Regions from separate parts of the Rummeliibacillus sp. NPDC094406 genome, predicted to be linked through region 4. Evidence: riboswitches for the same ligand, from Rfam matches in the RefSeq annotation. Region 4 holds a riboswitch; each other region holds the start of a gene.

Region 1 (4,851 bases), on a different contig from region 4:
AACAAGGCTCTTATTTTCGTTAATTCATTATTCAAAACTACTATATCCGCTATAAAATGAATTGGAATCAGCTTCGCTTTCCGCGGGCGAACCGATGAGCTTCGTTGCAGAGAAAATCTCGCTGCGGGGTCTTTCTGGCTCGCTTTCCCGCAAGTAAAGATTGCTCCTGCGATTACTCGTCGCAGAAAATTCTTTTTGCTCCTGGAGCAAAAAGAATTTTCGCTGATTCCACTTCAACAAAAATTACATCATAGTGACTTCTCTCTATTGCAATTTCTTTTGATTGTCTATCAAGTAAAAGATTTTTAATCAGCCTTGGACTCAGGGAAATCATCTTGGAGTTCTTGAAATTCATCACGGAATTGAAGTCTTTCATTTTGTTTATCAGTAAAATTTTGTCTATCGCGAATTTCCTTTGACAGAGCAAATGAAGTATACATTACGAAAATAATCCCCAACCAATAATAACCCTTTTCAACTAACGGCCACTCGGTATTCCAAATACTAATCATGCCAATACCAAAAGACGCAATCGTTGATAACCAACAAAGACCCAAATACTCTTTTGAAACTCTTATATTCTCTTTTTTATCTCGTATTGTTTTAACAAGTGAAAAAGCGGAGAAAGTAATCCACCCTAACACAATCGTGTAATATCCTCGTTCAACAAGCATCCAATCTGTGTTCCAAATAGCAATAAGAACAAAAGCAAAACCCGTTATAAAGGCTGCCCACGTTAAAAAGAAAAATTCATTTGATTTCAGGGTTATCTATCCTTTCATCTCAGAATATATGCTGATTTATATTAGACTAACACTTATTTTTCTACTAATCAACATAATAGTATAATATAGTATTTAATACCATAATATTACTAATACAAATGAAAACTCGCCTATAGATATTGGATTCTACACTTACCTTTTAATCTTACTGTTATATCTTCAAGATAAAATCAGTGGTTTCACTTTCATTTTTATTTTATTTTTCTTCTTAATTTTTTTAGTAGTAACTCGTCTTATCAAAAGAAAAAGTCAATACATACGAAAAATCAATCCTATTTTTTGTATAACATTTCTTTTATTTTGTTATGAACTTCCCCTTATATTATATGATTCAACTTCACATGTCGCTCTTCTTTATCAACCGCCTGAACAAATTTTTGAAGGTTCAAATATCTATTTATTAGGAGTAAAGCAAGTGAATTTTAAGTTTATGGAAAATAAATTAGCTGTTACAGAACATTTAGATAAGCAAAATATAAATGCGCTTAATATAATTGAAGGAACAAATCAACTACGTTACGAATCTAAAAATCGTCAATTATTAGAATGGTTTCATCTAAAAAAGGATGATGTAGAACAAATGAAAGAAAGCGTAAGATATAATTTGAAAATTGAAGATAAAAAAATTGATACATTTCTAAATAGAAATCACATAGATGGAAATAGTGCAGGGTTAGCACTAGTATTATCAGGAATCATTATAAAAGGCAATTTGCAAAATACACTACCAATTGCTATAACTGGAGGTATTGACAAAAAGGGCGATATATTATCAATTGGAGCCTTAAAAGAGAAAATTCAAATTGCTAGTCTATCAGGTATTCCATTTATGATTGTTCCAAGTGAAAATGCAAAGGAAGCGGCTAAAATTCAAAAAGAGATTAATACAAATATCCAAATTTTTAATGTAGCAACTATTAATGAAGCCATTAAAGTGGTTAATAAAATTAATAATAAAAATAAATAAAAAGCATTCCCCTAATTCATATTTGTTAGAGTGTCTAAAAACTAATTTAATATTAAACAATCGACCATATAAAAATAGAATGACTTAGGATAACCTAAAAAACTGCTGCCAATTATTTTTGAAAAACAGTTTTTTTATTAGAAATTAAGACAAACTAAAAAGGTCGTCTCACTATTAAAGTGAACGACCTTTTTATACTTATTGATTTGCGTGATTAATCGACTAAGCTTTTACTGCAAATTTAGCTTTTAGAGCTTCTGCCTTATCAGTAATTTCCCATGGAACATTCAAATCTGTGCGGCCAAAATGTCCGTATGCAGCAGTTTGCTTGTAAATAGGGCGACGAAGATCAAGCATTTTAATAATACCTGCTGGACGTAAGTCGAAGAATTCACGAATCGCTTCTACTAAGTCACTTTCTTTTACAATGCCTGTGCCGAATGTATCGACTGCGATGGATACAGGTTGTGCAACGCCAATAGCATATGCAAGTTGAACTTCTGCACGCTCTGCAAGACCTGCTGCCACGATATTCTTCGCAACATAACGAGCTGCATATGCACCAGAACGGTCAACTTTTGTAGCGTCTTTACCTGAGAATGCACCACCACCATGACGAGCATAACCACCGTAAGTATCAACGATAATCTTACGTCCTGTAAGGCCTGCATCTCCTTTAGGTCCACCAATTACGAAACGGCCTGTTGGATTAATGAAGTATTTAGTGCTTTCGTCAAGTAATTCAGCTGGTACAACTTTTGCGATTACTTCTGCTTTTAAATCTTTTTTGATTTGTTCTAACGTCACTTCTTCATCATGTTGAGTTGAAATAACGATCGTATCTACACGTACTGGATGGTTGTTTTCATCATACTCAATTGTTACTTGTGTTTTACCATCAGGGCGTAAGTAATTTAATTGGCCTGATTTACGAACTTCTGTTAAGCGGCGTGCTAATTTGTGCGCAAGGCTAATTGGAAGTGGCATTAATTCAGGTGTTTCGTTACAAGCGTAACCAAACATTAAACCTTGGTCCCCTGCACCAATCGCTTCAATATCTGCATCTGTCATAGAGCCTTCACGAGCTTCTAAAGCTTGGTCAACACCAAGAGCGATATCAGGTGATTGTTCGCCAATCGCAACAAGTACAGCTAAGTTTTCAGCATCGAAACCATATTTACCGCGAGTATAGCCAATTTCTGTAACAGTATCACGTACGATTCCTTTAATATCTACATAAGTAGATGTTGTAATTTCACCTGCTACAAGTACAAGCCCTGTTGTAACTGTTGTTTCACAAGCTACTCGTGCGTTTGGATCTTTTGCAATAATTGCATCTAAAATTGCATCTGAAATTTGGTCACAGATTTTATCCGGATGTCCTTCTGTTACGCTTTCTGAAGTAAATAATCTTTTGTTTGTCATTTGGTTTCCTCCTATTATCAACGAGATCCTCTCGAAAAAAGATACGGTACTCATTACCCATGTCCGTTTAAACTATTAAGCTAAACGCCAAGCCAGCTAAAAAGCTGCTTTTTAACACGAGGATATAGAAAGTGCCATTACATAATATAAATAGAATTCTACAAATCACATATAATAATGAAACAAATCAGATTTGCTTCTATTTTTTGAAAAAAAAAACCTCTCACTCATCGTAAACCAATGAGGAAAGGGTATGTTTCGTAAGCACCTTTCACTCTTATCGTTCAAGGAATCATCCTTGCATCAGATTAGCACCAACGCATCACGTGAAAGATAATGCAGGTTGCCGGGTTTCATAGGGCCTGACCCTCCACCAGCTCGGGATAAGAGTATCCGTTCTAATGCATATAGTAAGTGATATTGATTTGAAAGTCAAACTATTTTATATTCATATTAAAAAAAGATAAATTTTAAAAATTAATTAGCTATTAGTATAGACTATTAATCTGAATGTGTTATACTAATTCTCGAAATGAAAATTAAAAACCCACAACACGGGAATAATATAAAAAGGATGGTACGAACAAAGATGAATTCAATAGAAATTGCGAATGAACTGAAGGATTTATTACAAGGTCAAAATATTTTGGAACAACTTTCAGTCCCACAATTAGTGGAGAAAGCAACTTCACGTGGTGAAGCAATCTTAACAGTTGATGGCGCTGTTCGTGCAGTAACAGGTAAATATACAGGACGTTCTCCTAAAGATAAATATATGGTAGAAGAAGCTTCAACTCAAGATAAAATTGATTGGGGTAAAATTAACCAACCAATTTCTTCAGAAGTATTCGATTCATTATATAACAAAGTTGTTAACTATTTAAAACAAAAAGAAGAAGTTTTTGTTTTTAAAGGTTTTGCAGGCGCAGATCCTGAATCACGCTTGGCAATCCGAGTTGTCAATGAATACGCTTGGCATAACCTATTTGCTCATCAGCTATTCATCCGCCCTACTGAAGAGGAACTTAATACAATACATGATGCTGACTTCACAATCGTATCTGCTCCAACATTTAAAGCAGATCCTGAAGTTGATGGTACATCTTCAGAAACATTCATCATTGTATCAATTGAAAAACGTATCATCTTAATTGGTGGAACAGAATACGCTGGTGAAATGAAAAAATCTATCTTCGGTATCATGAACTACCTATTACCACAACAAGACATTCTTCCAATGCACTGTTCAGCAAACGTTGGAGAAGAAGGTGACGTTGCCCTATTCTTCGGCTTATCAGGTACTGGTAAAACAACTTTATCTGCTGATGGTAATCGTAAATTAATCGGTGATGACGAACACGGCTGGTCAGATAACGGTGTATTTAACATTGAAGGTGGTTGCTACGCTAAAACAATCAACCTTTCCGCTGAAAAAGAACCAGAAATTTATAACGCAATTAATTTCGGTACAGTTTTAGAAAACGTAGTCGTAGATCCTGAAACTCGTATTCCTGATTACGATGATGTAACTTTAACACAAAACACTCGTGTTGCGTACCCAATCCAAAATATCGAAAATATTGTTGATCCATCTGTTGCAGGTCACCCAAAAACAGTCATTTTCTTAACAGCTGATGCTTTTGGTGTTTTACCTCCAATCAGTAAATTAACAAA
Region 2 (4,851 bases), on a different contig from region 4:
TACATCAAAGTTAACATTAATCGAACCGCCGTTAACACGTAACGTGGGTATTATTTATCCGATTAATCGCGAACTATCCCCTTCTGAACAAATTTTCTTGGATTTTGTTAGTAGTTTCTTTTCTAGATTAACTCAATTTAAATAAATCCGATTCGGGGCATTCACCTCCACTTTATTCACAGAAAAAGACGTTAGAGCAAATTTCCGCTCTAACGTCTTTTGTTTATAATTATCAATTATTTTGATACTGGAACGACTGAACCTTTCCATTCTTTGTTGATGAAATCTTGAATTTCTTTAGAGTGTAGTACATCAACTAATTTTTTCACAGCTTTGTTATCTTTGTTTTCTTTTTTAACTGCAACGACATTTACATAAGGAGAATTGCTATCTTCAAGAGCAATTGCATCTTTTGTTGGTGTTAGGCCTGCATCAATCGCGAAGTTAGAGTTGATAACAACTGCATCTCCTTCTTTGTGTTCATACATTTGTACTAACATTTCTGGTGTAGTTTTTGCATCGATTTTTAAGTGTTTAGGATTTTTGTCGATATCTTTAACTTCAGCAGCTGCTTTATCCACACCTTTTTTCAATGTGATTAAGCCTTTCGCTTCTAACAATGTAAGAATACGTCCTTGGTCTGATACAGAGTTACTAATTAGGATTGTTGCTCCATCTGGAAGTTTATCTAGAGATTTATATTTTTTAGAGTAGATACCGATTGGTTCGATATGGACTCCACCTGCACTAACGAAGTCATAGCCATTGTCTTTAATTTGTTGTTCTAGATATGGTTTATGTTGGAAAAAGTTTGCATCTAAACGGTCCGCTTCAAGGTCTTTGTTTGGTAATATATAATCTTGGTATTTTTCGATTTCTAAATCGACGCCTTCTTTTTCTAGAATTGGTTTTGCTTTTTCTAAGATTTCTGCGTGCGGTACATTAGAAGCACCTACTACTAATTTTGTTTCTTTTGAATCACCATTTGAAGTTGATTTATCACCAGTTCCGCAAGCTGCTAAGCTAAATGCTAGTGATGCTGTTAGAATTCCTGCTACAAGTTTCTTCATGTCTTTTGCCCCTTTTCTTTTCTTTATGTGAACGTTAAAACGTATACACCAAATTATCGTTTATCGGTTTTCGCTGATATGAAGTCTCCGATAAATTGAATGATAAATACAATAACTAACACTAATACTGTTGCGACAAATGTTACATCGTTACGACTTCGTTGGAAGCCATCCATGAACGCTAAATTCCCTAAACCACCTGCACCAATTACACCCGCCATAGCCGTGTAACCGACTAATGCTACAGCTGTTACGGTAATACCTGAAATTAACGCTGGTAATGACTCTGGAATTAAAACCTTCCAAATGATTGTCCAAGTTTTAGCACCCATAGAACGTGCCGCTTCAATAACACCTTTATCAATTTCGCGTAAAGCAATCAGAACCATTCGAGCATAGAATGGAGCAGCACCGATTATTAATGCTGGCAATGCTGCGTTTGCCCCACGAATAGAACCTAACAAAAATTCTGTAAATGGAATTAAAAGAATAACTAAAATGATAAATGGAATTGATCGGAAAATATTCACAACGGAGCCTGTTAATAAGTTAACAAGTTTATTGGCCCAAAGTTGTGTTGGACTTGTAAGGAATAACAAGATTCCTAGTAATAATCCAATGATAAATGTAAGAGCTGTTGAAACAGTTGTCATATAGATTGTTTCTCTGGTTGCTTCCCACATTAGTTCCCAATCTACATTCGGAAAGAGATCATTAAGCATTCTTGATCACCTCCGTTTTAATACCTTGCTCATCTAAAAATTGCACAGCCTTTGCAACATTTTCATCGCTTCCTTTAATTCGAACAATTAATGTACCGTATGGACCGCTTTTTGTAGGGGAGATATTCCCGTGAACGATATTAATATCTACACCAAACTGTCGAATGAGATGCGAAATGACAGGTTGTTCTGTTTTTGAACCGACAAAGAATAATTTAATTAGTTGATCATTTGGATAATTGTCAATCATCTGAGAAATCGACTCCTTATGACCCGCTGTTTCTGTCACTTGAGAAACGAATTTCTTCGTAACATCTGCTTTAGGAGATTGGAAAACTTCTAAAACATTACCTTGTTCTACTATTTTCCCAGATTCCATCACTGCAACGCGGTGACAAATTTTGCGAATTACATGCATTTCATGGGTAATTAAAACGATTGTTAGTCCAAGTTTTTCATTGATACTAACAAGTAAATCTAAAATGGCATCCGTTGTTTCGGGATCAAGCGCTGAAGTCGCTTCATCACAAAGTAACACTTCTGGGTTATTCGCTAATGCACGAGCAATCCCTACTCGTTGTTTTTGACCGCCTGAAAGTTGTGAAGGATACGCTTTTTCTCGTCCTCTCAAACCAACTAACTCTATTAATTCAAGCACTCGCTTTTCTCTTTCTGCTTTACTAATACCTGCAATTTCTAGTGGAAAAGCGATATTCTCCTCAACCGTTCTCGACCATAATAAGTTGAAGTGTTGGAATATCATACTGATCTTATGACGAGCATTTCTTAAGCTTTTTCCCTTAATCGCTGAAATATTCTGTCCATTTACTGTAACCGTACCTGATGAAGGTTTTTCTAAACCATTTAGTAAACGGATCATAGTACTTTTACCTGCGCCACTATAACCGATAATGCCAAAAATCTCGCCATCATTTATTGATAAATTAACATCATTAACTGCAGTTAGAGATCCATTAGCGGTCTTGTATTTCTTTACTACATTTTCTAGTTGAATCATTGTCAAAACCACCTTCTATATTAAATTCTATGTCAACTTTTTATAGTACAAATATGCTATAACATGAAGTGGAATCAGCTTCGCTTTCCGTGGGCGAACCGGCGAGCCTCCTCGCTTGTGCTCCTGCATCGCTTCGCTAGCTTCGTCGCAGAGACAATCTCGCTGTGGGGTCTCCCTGGCTCGCTTTCCCGCAGGAGTCTTCACTGATTCCACTTCAACAAATTTGCATAAAAAAATTTTATTATTAAAATTCATGCATTTTGCTAAATTGTGAGAACACCCCAACAAATTGGGTAGAGCCTATTTTCACACCACTACTAATCAACCATAATTGCCTGCAACGAACAAAAGACCCTTCTGCAAGATTCGCAGAAGGGTCTACCGTACAATATACGAAAACCGTTCTCTCATCTTCCAAAGTTAAACTTTGCGTGAATTGGCACCGTGTCACACACTGTGACGGTTGCCGGGCTTCATAGGGCACTTCCCTCCACCTCTCTAAATAAGAGCGACTTAAATATTTATTTAATTTATGTTTGATACTTTACCACTCTATGTGAGTATCGTCAATCCTTTTTATGAAATTTTTCGAATAAATAAGAAACGGATTGAAATGCATAAATCTTATCTCGAATTTTTCCGTCTTCAGCAATCAGTAAACATGGGACGCTTTCAATTTTGTAATCATATGCTATTTGTTCAACATAATTTAAGTTAGCTTTTCCCATTGGAATATCCGGTAATGTCTGATCCACCACTTCCATCATTTTGGAGGCGACCATACATGTACCACACATTGGGGTGTATAAATAAAATGCGCATAATTGCTCACTTTCCTTCATATTCTCCCATTGTTCTATTGTCCATTCTTGCATAAATTGTCATTCCTATTCTATAAGATACACTGGATGAATCTTGAAATCTGCAGCTAATAATATTCTAGCCAAATATTTTCTAGGCGTGGCCTCTACTTGCTTATATAAAGAAAGCGTACGTAAATGACACGCTTCTGGATATTCTTTTTTCATTAAAGCACGTAAACAGTCACCCGAATAATCTTCGTCAAAAAATGCATATAAATCATATTCTTCGTAGGGGTAAATCAGCTCTTCTAATTTACTCGCACTAATTGTCCCATTCGTACAAAGGATTGGAATATTTTCTGCTAATAGGGGTTGGATTTGCAATTTATCTTGCCTGCCTTCAACAATGAGCACTTTGTCAGACATGCCGATTCCTCCTTACAGTTAATCCCGAATTAACGGGCAGTAATACCCCCACTGATGGAAGTTTCACTTTATCCAAATCAAGGCATATATACATAAAAACGCCAACACAAAAGTGTGGCGCTTTTACTAGTATCGTTATTCTTCGATTAGTTCTGCGTATTTTTCAGCTGTAAGTAATTTTTCGATTTGAGAAGCATCAGTAGGTTCAAGAACGACCATCCAAGCTTTCTCATATGGAGATTCGTTAACGAATTCTGGGCTGTCTTCTAATTCTTCGTTGATTTCCACAACTTTACCTGAAATTGGTGCATAAAGTTCTGAAACTGTTTTTACAGATTCAACACTACCAAATGGCTCATCTGCTACTAATTCGTCTCCTACTTGAGGTAGTTCAACGAATACGATATCACCAAGTTCAGATTGTGCAAATTCTGTAATACCAATGCGTACTTTGCCATCTTCTGTTTTAACCCATTCGTGTTCTTCTGAGTAACGTAATTCTGCTGGTATGCTCATCAATTAACCCTCCAAATATGTATTAATATACACTTCAATTTTGACATATTCTTAATATAAAAACAAGTCATTCAATTCTCTTATTTCCACGTATTTTCAAATTCATTTTCTTTAAATCCCAATGTTATTTTTTGACCATCTGTGACAATCGGTCTTTTTATTAACATGCCATCTGAAGCAAGTAAATCTAACTGTTCATCATCAGACATTTCATTTAGGCGATCTTTTAATTGCAGTTCACGGTACTTCATCCCTGATGTATTAAAGAATTTTTTTAATGGTAAACCACTCATTTT
Region 3 (4,851 bases), on a different contig from region 4:
TAAGAAAAACCCAACACATTATGAACTCTATTCTGTTGGCTCAGGACGGGTTGCATTTCAGCAACAACATTGGGGGGAACATGATGAATAAAGAAAATAGACTAAAAGAATTAACACCAATGCAATATCATGTAACACAAGAAAAAGGGACAGAACCACCATTTCAAAATGAGTTTGATGAACATTTTGAAGAAGGATTATACGTAGATATCGTTTCAGGTGAACCGCTATTTTCTTCAAAAGATAAATATAATTCAGGTTGTGGCTGGCCAGCATTCACAAAACCAGTAGAGAGTACAGGAATTACTGAGCATTTTGATACTAGTTTTGGCATGAGACGTACTGAAGTTCGAAGCAAAGATGCTGATTCACATTTAGGACATGTTTTCACAGATGGTCCGAGGGAAACGGGTGGGCTTCGATATTGTATTAATTCTGCTTCATTACTTTTTATTCCAAAAGACCAACTTGTACAAGAAGGATATGCAGATTACCTAAAGCTATTTGAATCATAAGAAGTAGAAGTTTCTATCGATTATAATAGAAGAAAAGCTGATGTACCTGTTATGGACAGGTCATCAGCTTTTTCTATTATTTTGAAACTGTTATTTGTTTTTTTGCAACATGAAACGCTTGTTCAAAATCAGCAATTAAGTCGTCAACATTTTCAAGGCCAACAGAGAAACGTAGAAGACCTTCCGTGATCCCTCGTTTATCACGTTCTTCTTTCGGAATAGCTGCATGACTCATGGTTACAGGATATGAAAGAATAGATTCAACACCACCAAGGCTAACTGCGAAGATTGGAATTTGTAAATGTTCTACAAAAGCTTTTGTTAATTCACGATTAGGTAAGGTAAAGGATAGTACAGCTCCTGCGTTAGAAGCTTGGCTACCATGAATTTCATAACCAGGGTGACTTGATAAACCAGGATAATAGACATTTTCTACAAGTTCATGCTGATCAAGATAGGAAGCAATCTTCAATGCAGATTGTGATGATTGTGTTAAACGTGCATTTAGTGTTTTAATTCCTTGAATTAATGAGAAGGAATCATGTGCACCTAAAATTGCACCCATTGAATTTTGCATAAAGTAAATTTGCTTGCCTAGTTCTTCATCTTTTGTTACAGCTAAACCTGCTATAATATCGCTATGCCCACCTAAGAATTTTGTAGCACTATGGAGAACTACATCCACTCCTAAATCTAAAGGTCGTTGATAAAGTGGTGTCATAAATGTGTTGTCAACAAAAGTAATTAAACCATGTTTTTTGGCTATCGAAACAATTCCTCGAATATCTGTAATGCCTAGTAAAGGGTTTGCGGGTGTTTCAGCATATAAAACCTTCGTATTTGGTTGAATGGCTGCTTCCACTTCTTGTAGGTTTGTAAAGTCAGCAAATGTATGTGTGATGCCATATTTCGTTAATACTTGTGTAACAAATCGATAAGTTCCACCATAAACTTCACTCGTAACGACTAAATGGTCACCTGCATTTAAAGTAAGAAGGGCGGAGGAGATAGCTGCAATGCCAGAAGAAAAGGCAAATCCTCGTGTGCCACCTTCGAGTTCGGCAATTGTTTTTTCAAGTGCATCTCGAGTCGGGTTACCGGATCGGCTGTAATCATAAGGACCAAATGAATCAAAGTGTTCTTGGTCAAATGTAGAAGAAAGATAAATTGGCACATTTACTGCGCCTGCTTTTTGTTCATAATCACTTCTTGTAGAAGCAGTGATTAAGCTTGTTTCGATGGATTGTTTATTTTGCGTCATGAATCGTCACCTCTTTTTGAATAGTAGCAAAAACTTTTTTCAGTTCAGCGATTAAATCTTCAGCTTCTTCGATGCCAATTGAAAACCGCAAGAGCGAATTATCGACCCCACGTGCTATGCGTTCCTCTTCAGGTATATCTGCATGTGTTTGTGTTGCAGGATAGGTGATAAAACTTTCAACACCACCTAAACTCTCTGCATATGCAATCAATTGTAAGTTTTGTAGGAAAGGTCCTACCCATTCCGAACGCTTTAATCGGAAAGATACCATACCACCTAATCCAGCATATAAAACATCTTTTACTAAAGGCTCTTGTTCTAAGTAAGTAACGATTTTCTTTGCGTTTTCTGTATGTTGTTTCATACGAACATGGAGTGTTTTCAAACCTCTTAGTAATAACCAGCTATCAATAGGCGCAAGTGTTGCACCTGATGCATTATGGTTATAAAGTAGTTTTTCTGAAAGTTCTTCTCCTTTTGAAACAACAAGCCCAGCAAGCACGTCATTGTGTCCACCTATATATTTTGTAGCACTGTGAATCACAATGTCTGCACCAAGCTCAATTGGTCGTTGATAGTATGGAGTTAAAAAAGTGTTATCAACAATCAGTAGAAGATTGTGTGTTTTGGCCAGTTTTGCATATTGAATAATATTAATTTCCTGCATTAATGGATTTGTCGGTGTTTCAATAAAGAGAGCCTTTGTTTGATCATTAATTAACGCTTCAATTTCAGCACCAGATTGGAAAGGCGTGAACTGAGCTTTAATGCCATATTGTTGTTCATATTGAACGGCAAGTCGATATGTACCACCATATATATCATCGGTATATATGACTTCGTCGCCTGTTTTGAATAGGGAAAGCACTAATTGAATAGCAGCCATCCCGCTACTACATGCAAAGCCAGCATCTCCACTTTCTAAATTAGCAATACCCTCTTCTAAAACGGAACGAGTTGGGTTTTTTGTACGTGTATAATCATAGCCTGTTGATTGGCCAAGCCCTGCATGGCGATAAGCAGTCGAAAGATAAATAGGTGTATTAATAGAACCTGTGTTAGGATCCGTATTGGTCCCGATTTGTGCTAAGCGAGTTGAAATATGGTTTTCTGTCATTTTCATCATCCTTTTTATAAAAAATAAAAGGCCCTCTTAAGAAGAGGACCTAAAAAAACGAAAGTCAATCTTCTTATCTGCTAGACATACATCTACTGGAATTAGCACCTTACCAAAAATGGTGGTTGCTGAGATTTCACAGGGCCGAGTCCCTCCATCTCTCTGGATAAGAATTCAAATTTAATTGTAGGAAAAGTTTTAATTAATGAAATATTAACACTTTAAGCAATGCTATGCAATAGAATAATGTAATATTCAGAAAAGTTTATATCTATAATCTGCCGCACGATTTCTTTTGCATGAATAATAGTAGCAATCGTAAATTAATTCGTAAGAAGGGCTACCTAAAAAGTGGTTTTTACACATTTTAAGTAGCCCAAGATTAAGGTTATCCCGCATTAACAGTTAGTACGATTAGTACAACTCTCACTCAAGACGGGAATGAAAAACTCTCAATCTTAAGTGAAGTTTTCACTTTATTTAGTTGTTACTTTTGTTAATTCAAAAGTGGCTTTTTTATTTTTAACAGTTTTAATTGCACCAGCATTTGGAGCATAGTAAGTAATAGAACCATCAGCAGCTTTAACGCCTACAACAGTGTTAAAAGTACCAGCTTTTACTGTCATTTTGTTTTGAATAGAAACAATTTTGCTGTTTTTTGTATCTGCTTTAAATACTTGTCCTTTCGTAAAAGGGTAAGCGATTTGGCGAACAGTACCTGTTTTTGCAAACTTGTAATCTAAACCTTTTGCAGATTCACGAACTAAAATAGTTTGTTTCTTGTCAGTACCTGTTTGTTTATACCAATAAGTCCAACCAGTTGAATTACGTTTGTTTGTTGAATACATTTTACCTTTTTTACCGTTTTCAACATAGTAGTAAGTGTTTGTTGTTACAGGACGGTATGTTGTTTTTTTACTTGTTGAAGTACTAGTAGATTTTGTAGTAGTTTTTTTAGTAGTTACTTGTTTTGTACCTGTAATTGCAGTTGTTTGATTTTGATCTTTGTTTTTTTCTGTGTTCTTAGCAAATGTTAAATAAGATGAATATACATAAGCTGTTTTTTTGTTGAATTTGATTTTTGCCCAGCCAGTTTTTGACTTGCTATATACAACAACAGTGTCACCTTTCCAAAGTGTTCCAACTTTTTTCCCATTTACAGAAGGTTGTGAGCGAACATATACGCTATTCGCTACTTTTGCGCTCATTGTGTTTGTTGTTGCTGCGTCACTGTTTGCTGTAAAAGTAATTAAAGTGGCAAACATGACCATGAAAGATAGTAAAGTTTTTACTATTTTCATTAAAATCATCTCCTCATTGAAAAACTACCTAAATAGGGTAGTGATGCGTCGATTTCATGTTTTCATTTGTATTTGTAACGCATCCGAGTAATAGAACGAAGAGATAATTAGAAGGTTTCCAATTTAATGAAAAAAACAAAGGATTGTTGGAGAGATTTTTTTCGAAGACTTCATTACTGTTAATATGTTTTTAATACGATGGGGAGTATTGCTAAATAGCTTGTAATTATTGCATTTTGATAAGTTTTATCGCTAATTTTGATACAGTTGTTTTCGAATCGATAGTCTAATGTAGGATTGATGAGATTATTTCAATGGATTTATTGTGATATTCGAAAGGATTATTGACATACTAGTATTACTTCCTTTAAGGAGTATTGTTTTTTGAACTATACAGTGTAAAAAAATGAGAACTAATAATATTTCTCATGATATAATCAAATAAATTGGTAGAGGGTAGAAAATCCTATTTAATGCAGAAAATGCGTTTTTTAGATAGTTGATTCGTAATATATAATGAAACAAAAGGCAGGAAAAGATATGATACCATCATTTTATCATTTTATTGTAACTTTCAGAGGAGGAAAAAACGATTCAAAAGCAGACTTTGGTGAAGCTGCTTTTCACGATCACGGTTTTCCAAAACAGGACGAGGAT
Region 4 (4,851 bases):
TAACATGCGCGCCGTTTTTTACTTGTGCACGTGCTATTTCTGAAGCTTCTTCATATTTCCCTTCAACTATTAGACGTTTGAATTTACGTGAACCAATAACATTCGTCCGTTCTCCGACAAATAATGGTCGCATGGAATCATCATAAACTAATGGGTCAATACCAGAAACAACATGACCATGCTCGGAATCTGGCTTTTGACGTGGTTTAAAATCCTTTACCACTTCACGTATTGCTCGAATATGATCAGGAGTTGTGCCACAACATCCTCCTACAAAGTTCAGCCACCCTTTCTCCGCAAAACCAGCAAGCTTTTTAGATAATGATGCGGGTGTTTCGTGATAATGCCCTTCTTCATCCGGTAATCCTGCATTTGGATAACAACTGATATAACTTGTAGCGATTTCTGATAATGAACGTAAGTGGTCTGTCATAAATTCAGGACCTGTTGCACAGTTCAAACCTACCGATAGAGGTTTAATATGCTCAATTGAAATATAGAAAGCTTCAATACCTTGACCAGCAAGTGTAGTCCCCATCGGTTCAATTGTTCCAGAAATCATGACTGGTATTGTTTTATGCAACTCTTCGAAAGCTTGCTTAATACCGAGCGTGCCTGCTTTGACATTTAACATATCTTGGCTCGTTTCAAGTAATAAAACATCCGCGCCTCCTTCTATTAATCCCTTCGCCTGTACATAGAAATCACGCTTTAATTCATCAAAGGTAATGCCACCAGTAACAGATAAAGTTTTCGTAGTTGGTCCGATTGCTCCTGCAACAAAACGCGGCCACTCAGGTGTAGAATATTCACTTGCAACTTTTTTTGCAATTTCAACAGCTTTTTTATTTATTTCCTCTGCTCTACTCCCAAGATTATATTCATTTAAAACAATAGGTGTACCGCCAAATGAATTTGTACTAATGACATCTGAACCTGCTACGAGGTACGCACGGTGAATAGCTTCAACAACATCCGGACGTGTGACATTCAAATATTCATTACATCCCTCATACTCTTCTCCACCAAAATCATCTGCAGTCAAATTTGCATTTTGTAACATTGTCCCCATGGCACCATCTAGCACTAATATATGATTTTCGAGTCGTTCTTCAATGAGATGCTTTGGCATAGTTGGTTTCTTCCTCTCTCTTGTGGTCTAGTTCACGAATATACTCGATCAATTCAATCGACATATCATAACGCATAAATGGCGTGATTAAGTAAATGCCATTGAACAATTCAGCAGCTGTATCGATTAACTCTTTCGCAATAGTTAGACCTTCTGCTTTTGCTGCCTCTTTATCTTCGCCTGTCGCTCGCATACGTTTTAATACATCTTCTGAAAGCTTGATACCCGGTACTTCATGGTGCAAAAATTCAGAATTTCTTAAGCTAGTTAGTGGCATAATGCCGATGAAAATAGGTGTATCTAAATGTTTCGTTGCTTCATAAACTTCAATAATTTTTTCCTTACTATAAACTGGCTGTGTGATAAAGTAGTCTGCTCCAGCTTCTATTTTTTTCTCTAAACGACCTACAGCACGTTCTACTACTCGAACATTTGGATTGAAAGCTGCTGCGACAGAGAAATTCGCTTTTTTTCGTAGTGGTTTTCCTGAAAAGGATATACCTTCATTTAACTTTTTGATGAGTTCCAAAAGTTCCAAGCTTGAAACATCATAGACACTTGTTGCACCTGGAAAATCCCCTACTTTTGTTGGATCACCCGTGACAGCTAAAATATCGTGGATACCCAGCGCGCTTAAGCCCATCAAATGCGATTGTAAGCCAATTAAATTCCGATCACGGCAAGTAATGTGAGCAAGTGGTCGAACATGATGATCTAACTTTAAAATGGCCCCCATTGCCATATTACTTATACGTGGAGAAGCAAGTGAGTTATCCGCCATTGTAACTGCATCAACGCCGGCTTCATATAGAACTTTTGAGCCCTCTATAAATTTCTCAACCTCTAGATGTCTTGGAGTATCTAGCTCTACAATAATAGAGCGCTCTTTTTTTGCCTTTTCATGAAGGGGTTCATAGCTGTTTTTTGCTGCCTCTTTAATCTTGATAACTTCTTTATGTTTGACCACTTTTTGCTGAATTGGTGGTAAATCCGCTAAGCGTTTTTTCACAGCTTCAATGTGCTTTGGTGTCGTACCACAACAACCACCGATTAATCGAACTCCTTGATCTCGCAATAGGACCGCTGAACGGCCAAAGTAGTCTGCTTCTGATTCATAAAAAATTTTCCCATCCTCAACATCTAGTAAACTAGCGTTTGGGTATGCAGAAAGGAATGCCTTTGTTGGGAGTTCAACATCTTCAAAAGCTTGGATTGTGTGGTGAGGACCTAGCCGGCAATTGACGCCAACGATATCTGCACCAATCATTTCTAATTGATGAAGGGCATCATTTAATAGCAAGCCATTTTGTAAAATACCTGGTTCATGCATAGATACTTGAGAAATAATCGGTATATCCGTTATTTTACGTAAATGCTTCACAGCTGCAGTTAATTCTTCAAAGTCATAATAGGTCTCTAGCAACAGACCGTCTGGATCACCAGCGAGCAAGTATCCTGCCTGCTCATCCAATGACTGAATGATTTCTTCTAATGTCGCATCACTTTTACGTACTCCGCGAATGCCTCCAATAGTTCCTAGTACAAACTGTCCCTCTTTTGAAGCAACTTTTTTAGCAATTTGAATGGCACTTTCGTTTAATACCTTTGCCGAATTTTCTAAACCATACCGCTCAAGCTTGATGGCATTCGCAGTATAAGTATTTGTTTGAATAATATCTGCTCCAGCATCAATGTATTGTTGATGTATATTTTCGATAACTTCAGGCTTTTTGACATTTAACTCCTCATAGCAATAATCAATTCCATACGAATATAATAATGTCCCCATTGCACCATCAGCTGTTAATACTTGCGATTGAAGTTTTTCTAAAAATCCCATACAGTCCATCCTTTCTATTTCTAAGTAGCCCGATTCGGTTAAAAATAAATGCTATTTAATAATACTGTTGGTATTCCATCCGTTTTGCTACAGGCAGACGCTTTCCGCTGGAATCGCCGCCTTTCGCTCATGTAAGATGCATTAAAAAAACCAACAATAGCCTATAACATAGTCAAATAAAAAACCCTTCTTACAAAAAAAATAAGAAGGGTTTCGTTTCATGATATATGTTCCTTCTTATCTACAGGATTACTCCTCTGGAATTAGCACCTGACCATTCGGCTGGTTGCTGAAGCGTCATCGGGCCAGTCCCTCGGCTTCTCTTGATAAGAATCACTATTAAATTGTTAGAATAATTAAAAGAATCATACTCCTTTACAGAGTTTGCGTCAAGCCAATATAAGAAAATAGTTTGAAAACTTTTTCAATAAAATCTTATAATCAAAACAAAAAACGAAATTCATATGAATTTCGTTTTTTTATTATTAGGCTCTATTTATCTTTTTTGAAGTACCATGGCATAGGCTCCTGCGGGAAAGCGAGGCCGCTTTCACGTTTATCAACAGAGTAATTCAACTTAACATAGGCTATTATTAAAATGAGTTCTAAAATTATTTACTTATCTTAAAATAGTTTTTGTTGTCTGAATAGGGGAGTTTTTTAATGAACATTCCACGAACAATCATGCGTTTCTCACCATTATAGTTGCAAGTTACAAGTGTAATTAGCTTTTCATCTGCTTGGTCTTGAATTACTTCAACTTGTGTTGGCTTAACGATAAACATATCTGAAATTTTATATTCATATATATTTTTGAAATCCGTTATATATATCTTCATACCTTTTTTTGCTCTTGTTAATGGGCTGAACAGTGTTTTATCGTTGTTCATATTATGTCCTGCTAAAGCGTAGTTACCCTGCCCCATCGTTTGATCTGCTTTCATCGTTCCTGCACCGATTGTTAAGTTTACATTTGAAATACCATAGACAATCGGAAGTTGCATAGTAATATCTGGTACACTTATTGCACCAATTGCATGGACATCTTTCTTTTTGGTTTGTGCATTGATCACATCTTGTAAACTAATATTCTTCACTTCATTAAAATCGAAAGTTGTATCAGTGGCTACTTTGGCTTTTTCAATACTAGACTTTTGAATGGTTTCATCAGACATATTGGCAACAAGATAGCCCATTATTGGTTTTTGAAAAATTAATACGAGTCCAGCAAATAGAAATAAAATACCTAGTACTAGACTTAATTTTCTCATCATCTTATTAACCTCTTTCATATTCTCTTGTCTTCTCATATTACATAGCTACAACTGTTTTTACAAATTTAAAACCAAGAGAAGCAGATTCCCCCTCTTGGTTAATTAGATTTTTCATTATGAAATTGATTCAGATTGCGCAAGTATTAATAATTCAGCACTATTTTAGTTGCTTTATAATTTTCTCTGCTGTATCTTGACCATTTTGAATACAGTTACCAATACCAACGCCATAGTATGAGCAACCTGCTAAAATAAGATTTGGATACTTTTCCTCTAGTTGTTGATTTAGAGATTTTACTATATCAGCATGTCCCATGCCATAGACCGGCATCAAGTCATTCCATTTGGTTATATTAACAGTAGCTGGTTCCCCATCTACATTCAATGATTTTTTTATATCATCTAATGCGATTGCTGTTAACTCTTCTTCGCTTAGTTTCTGTAACTCATTAAACAATGGATTTGCATTCTTATAGAACATGCGCACCAGTAAATTACCTGATTTAGATGTATGTTTCCATTTCCGACTCGTCCATGTGCAAGCATTACATTTCACATCACTATTTTCAGAAACAATATAGCCTGTGCCATCTGCTGGTAAGTTT

What was found. Region 4 has a riboswitch for S-adenosylmethionine ahead of ACIQ4I_RS19875 (bifunctional homocysteine S-methyltransferase/methylenetetrahydrofolate reductase). Riboswitches for the same ligand answer to the same signal wherever they lie in the genome.
Region 1: linked by a shared signal. The riboswitch ahead of metK (methionine adenosyltransferase) and the one ahead of ACIQ4I_RS19875 (bifunctional homocysteine S-methyltransferase/methylenetetrahydrofolate reductase) in region 4 are both predicted to bind S-adenosylmethionine.
Region 2: linked by a shared signal. The riboswitch ahead of ACIQ4I_RS15555 (methionine ABC transporter ATP-binding protein) and the one ahead of ACIQ4I_RS19875 (bifunctional homocysteine S-methyltransferase/methylenetetrahydrofolate reductase) in region 4 are both predicted to bind S-adenosylmethionine.
Region 3: linked by a shared signal. The riboswitch ahead of ACIQ4I_RS12015 (methionine biosynthesis PLP-dependent protein) and the one ahead of ACIQ4I_RS19875 (bifunctional homocysteine S-methyltransferase/methylenetetrahydrofolate reductase) in region 4 are both predicted to bind S-adenosylmethionine.

The regions. Positions count from the first base shown of each region.
Region 1 is NZ_JBIWGZ010000003.1:613,112-617,962, forward strand. It holds gene ACIQ4I_RS11320 (YiaA/YiaB family inner membrane protein) at 306-770, opposite strand; gene ACIQ4I_RS11325 (S16 family serine protease) at 1,201-1,752, shown strand; gene metK (methionine adenosyltransferase) at 1,975-3,177, opposite strand; SAM riboswitch class I at 3,452-3,567, opposite strand; gene pckA (phosphoenolpyruvate carboxykinase (ATP)) at 3,767-4,851, shown strand, end outside.
Region 2 is NZ_JBIWGZ010000006.1:64,066-68,916, forward strand. It holds gene gltC (glutamate biosynthesis transcriptional regulator GltC) at 1-145, shown strand, start outside; gene ACIQ4I_RS15545 (MetQ/NlpA family ABC transporter substrate-binding protein) at 237-1,070, opposite strand; gene ACIQ4I_RS15550 (methionine ABC transporter permease) at 1,124-1,792, opposite strand; gene ACIQ4I_RS15555 (methionine ABC transporter ATP-binding protein) at 1,785-2,810, opposite strand; SAM riboswitch class I at 3,215-3,319, opposite strand; gene ACIQ4I_RS15560 (thioredoxin family protein) at 3,377-3,685, opposite strand; gene ACIQ4I_RS15565 (toprim domain-containing protein) at 3,698-4,039, opposite strand; gene gcvH (glycine cleavage system protein GcvH) at 4,175-4,555, opposite strand; gene ACIQ4I_RS15575 (arsenate reductase family protein) at 4,636-4,851, opposite strand, start outside.
Region 3 is NZ_JBIWGZ010000004.1:73,107-77,957, forward strand. It holds gene msrA (peptide-methionine (S)-S-oxide reductase MsrA) at 1-91, shown strand, start outside; gene msrB (peptide-methionine (R)-S-oxide reductase MsrB) at 84-515, shown strand; gene ACIQ4I_RS12010 (aminotransferase class V-fold PLP-dependent enzyme) at 592-1,776, opposite strand; gene ACIQ4I_RS12015 (methionine biosynthesis PLP-dependent protein) at 1,763-2,893, opposite strand; SAM riboswitch class I at 2,964-3,066, opposite strand; gene ACIQ4I_RS12020 (SH3 domain-containing protein) at 3,370-4,194, opposite strand; gene ACIQ4I_RS12025 (YozE family protein) at 4,735-4,851, shown strand, end outside.
Region 4 is NZ_JBIWGZ010000011.1:31,366-36,216, forward strand. It holds gene metH (methionine synthase) at 1-1,132, opposite strand, end outside; gene ACIQ4I_RS19875 (bifunctional homocysteine S-methyltransferase/methylenetetrahydrofolate reductase) at 1,113-2,972, opposite strand; SAM riboswitch class I at 3,207-3,305, opposite strand; gene ACIQ4I_RS19880 (class A sortase) at 3,584-4,246, opposite strand; gene ACIQ4I_RS19885 (protoporphyrinogen oxidase) at 4,404-4,851, opposite strand, start outside.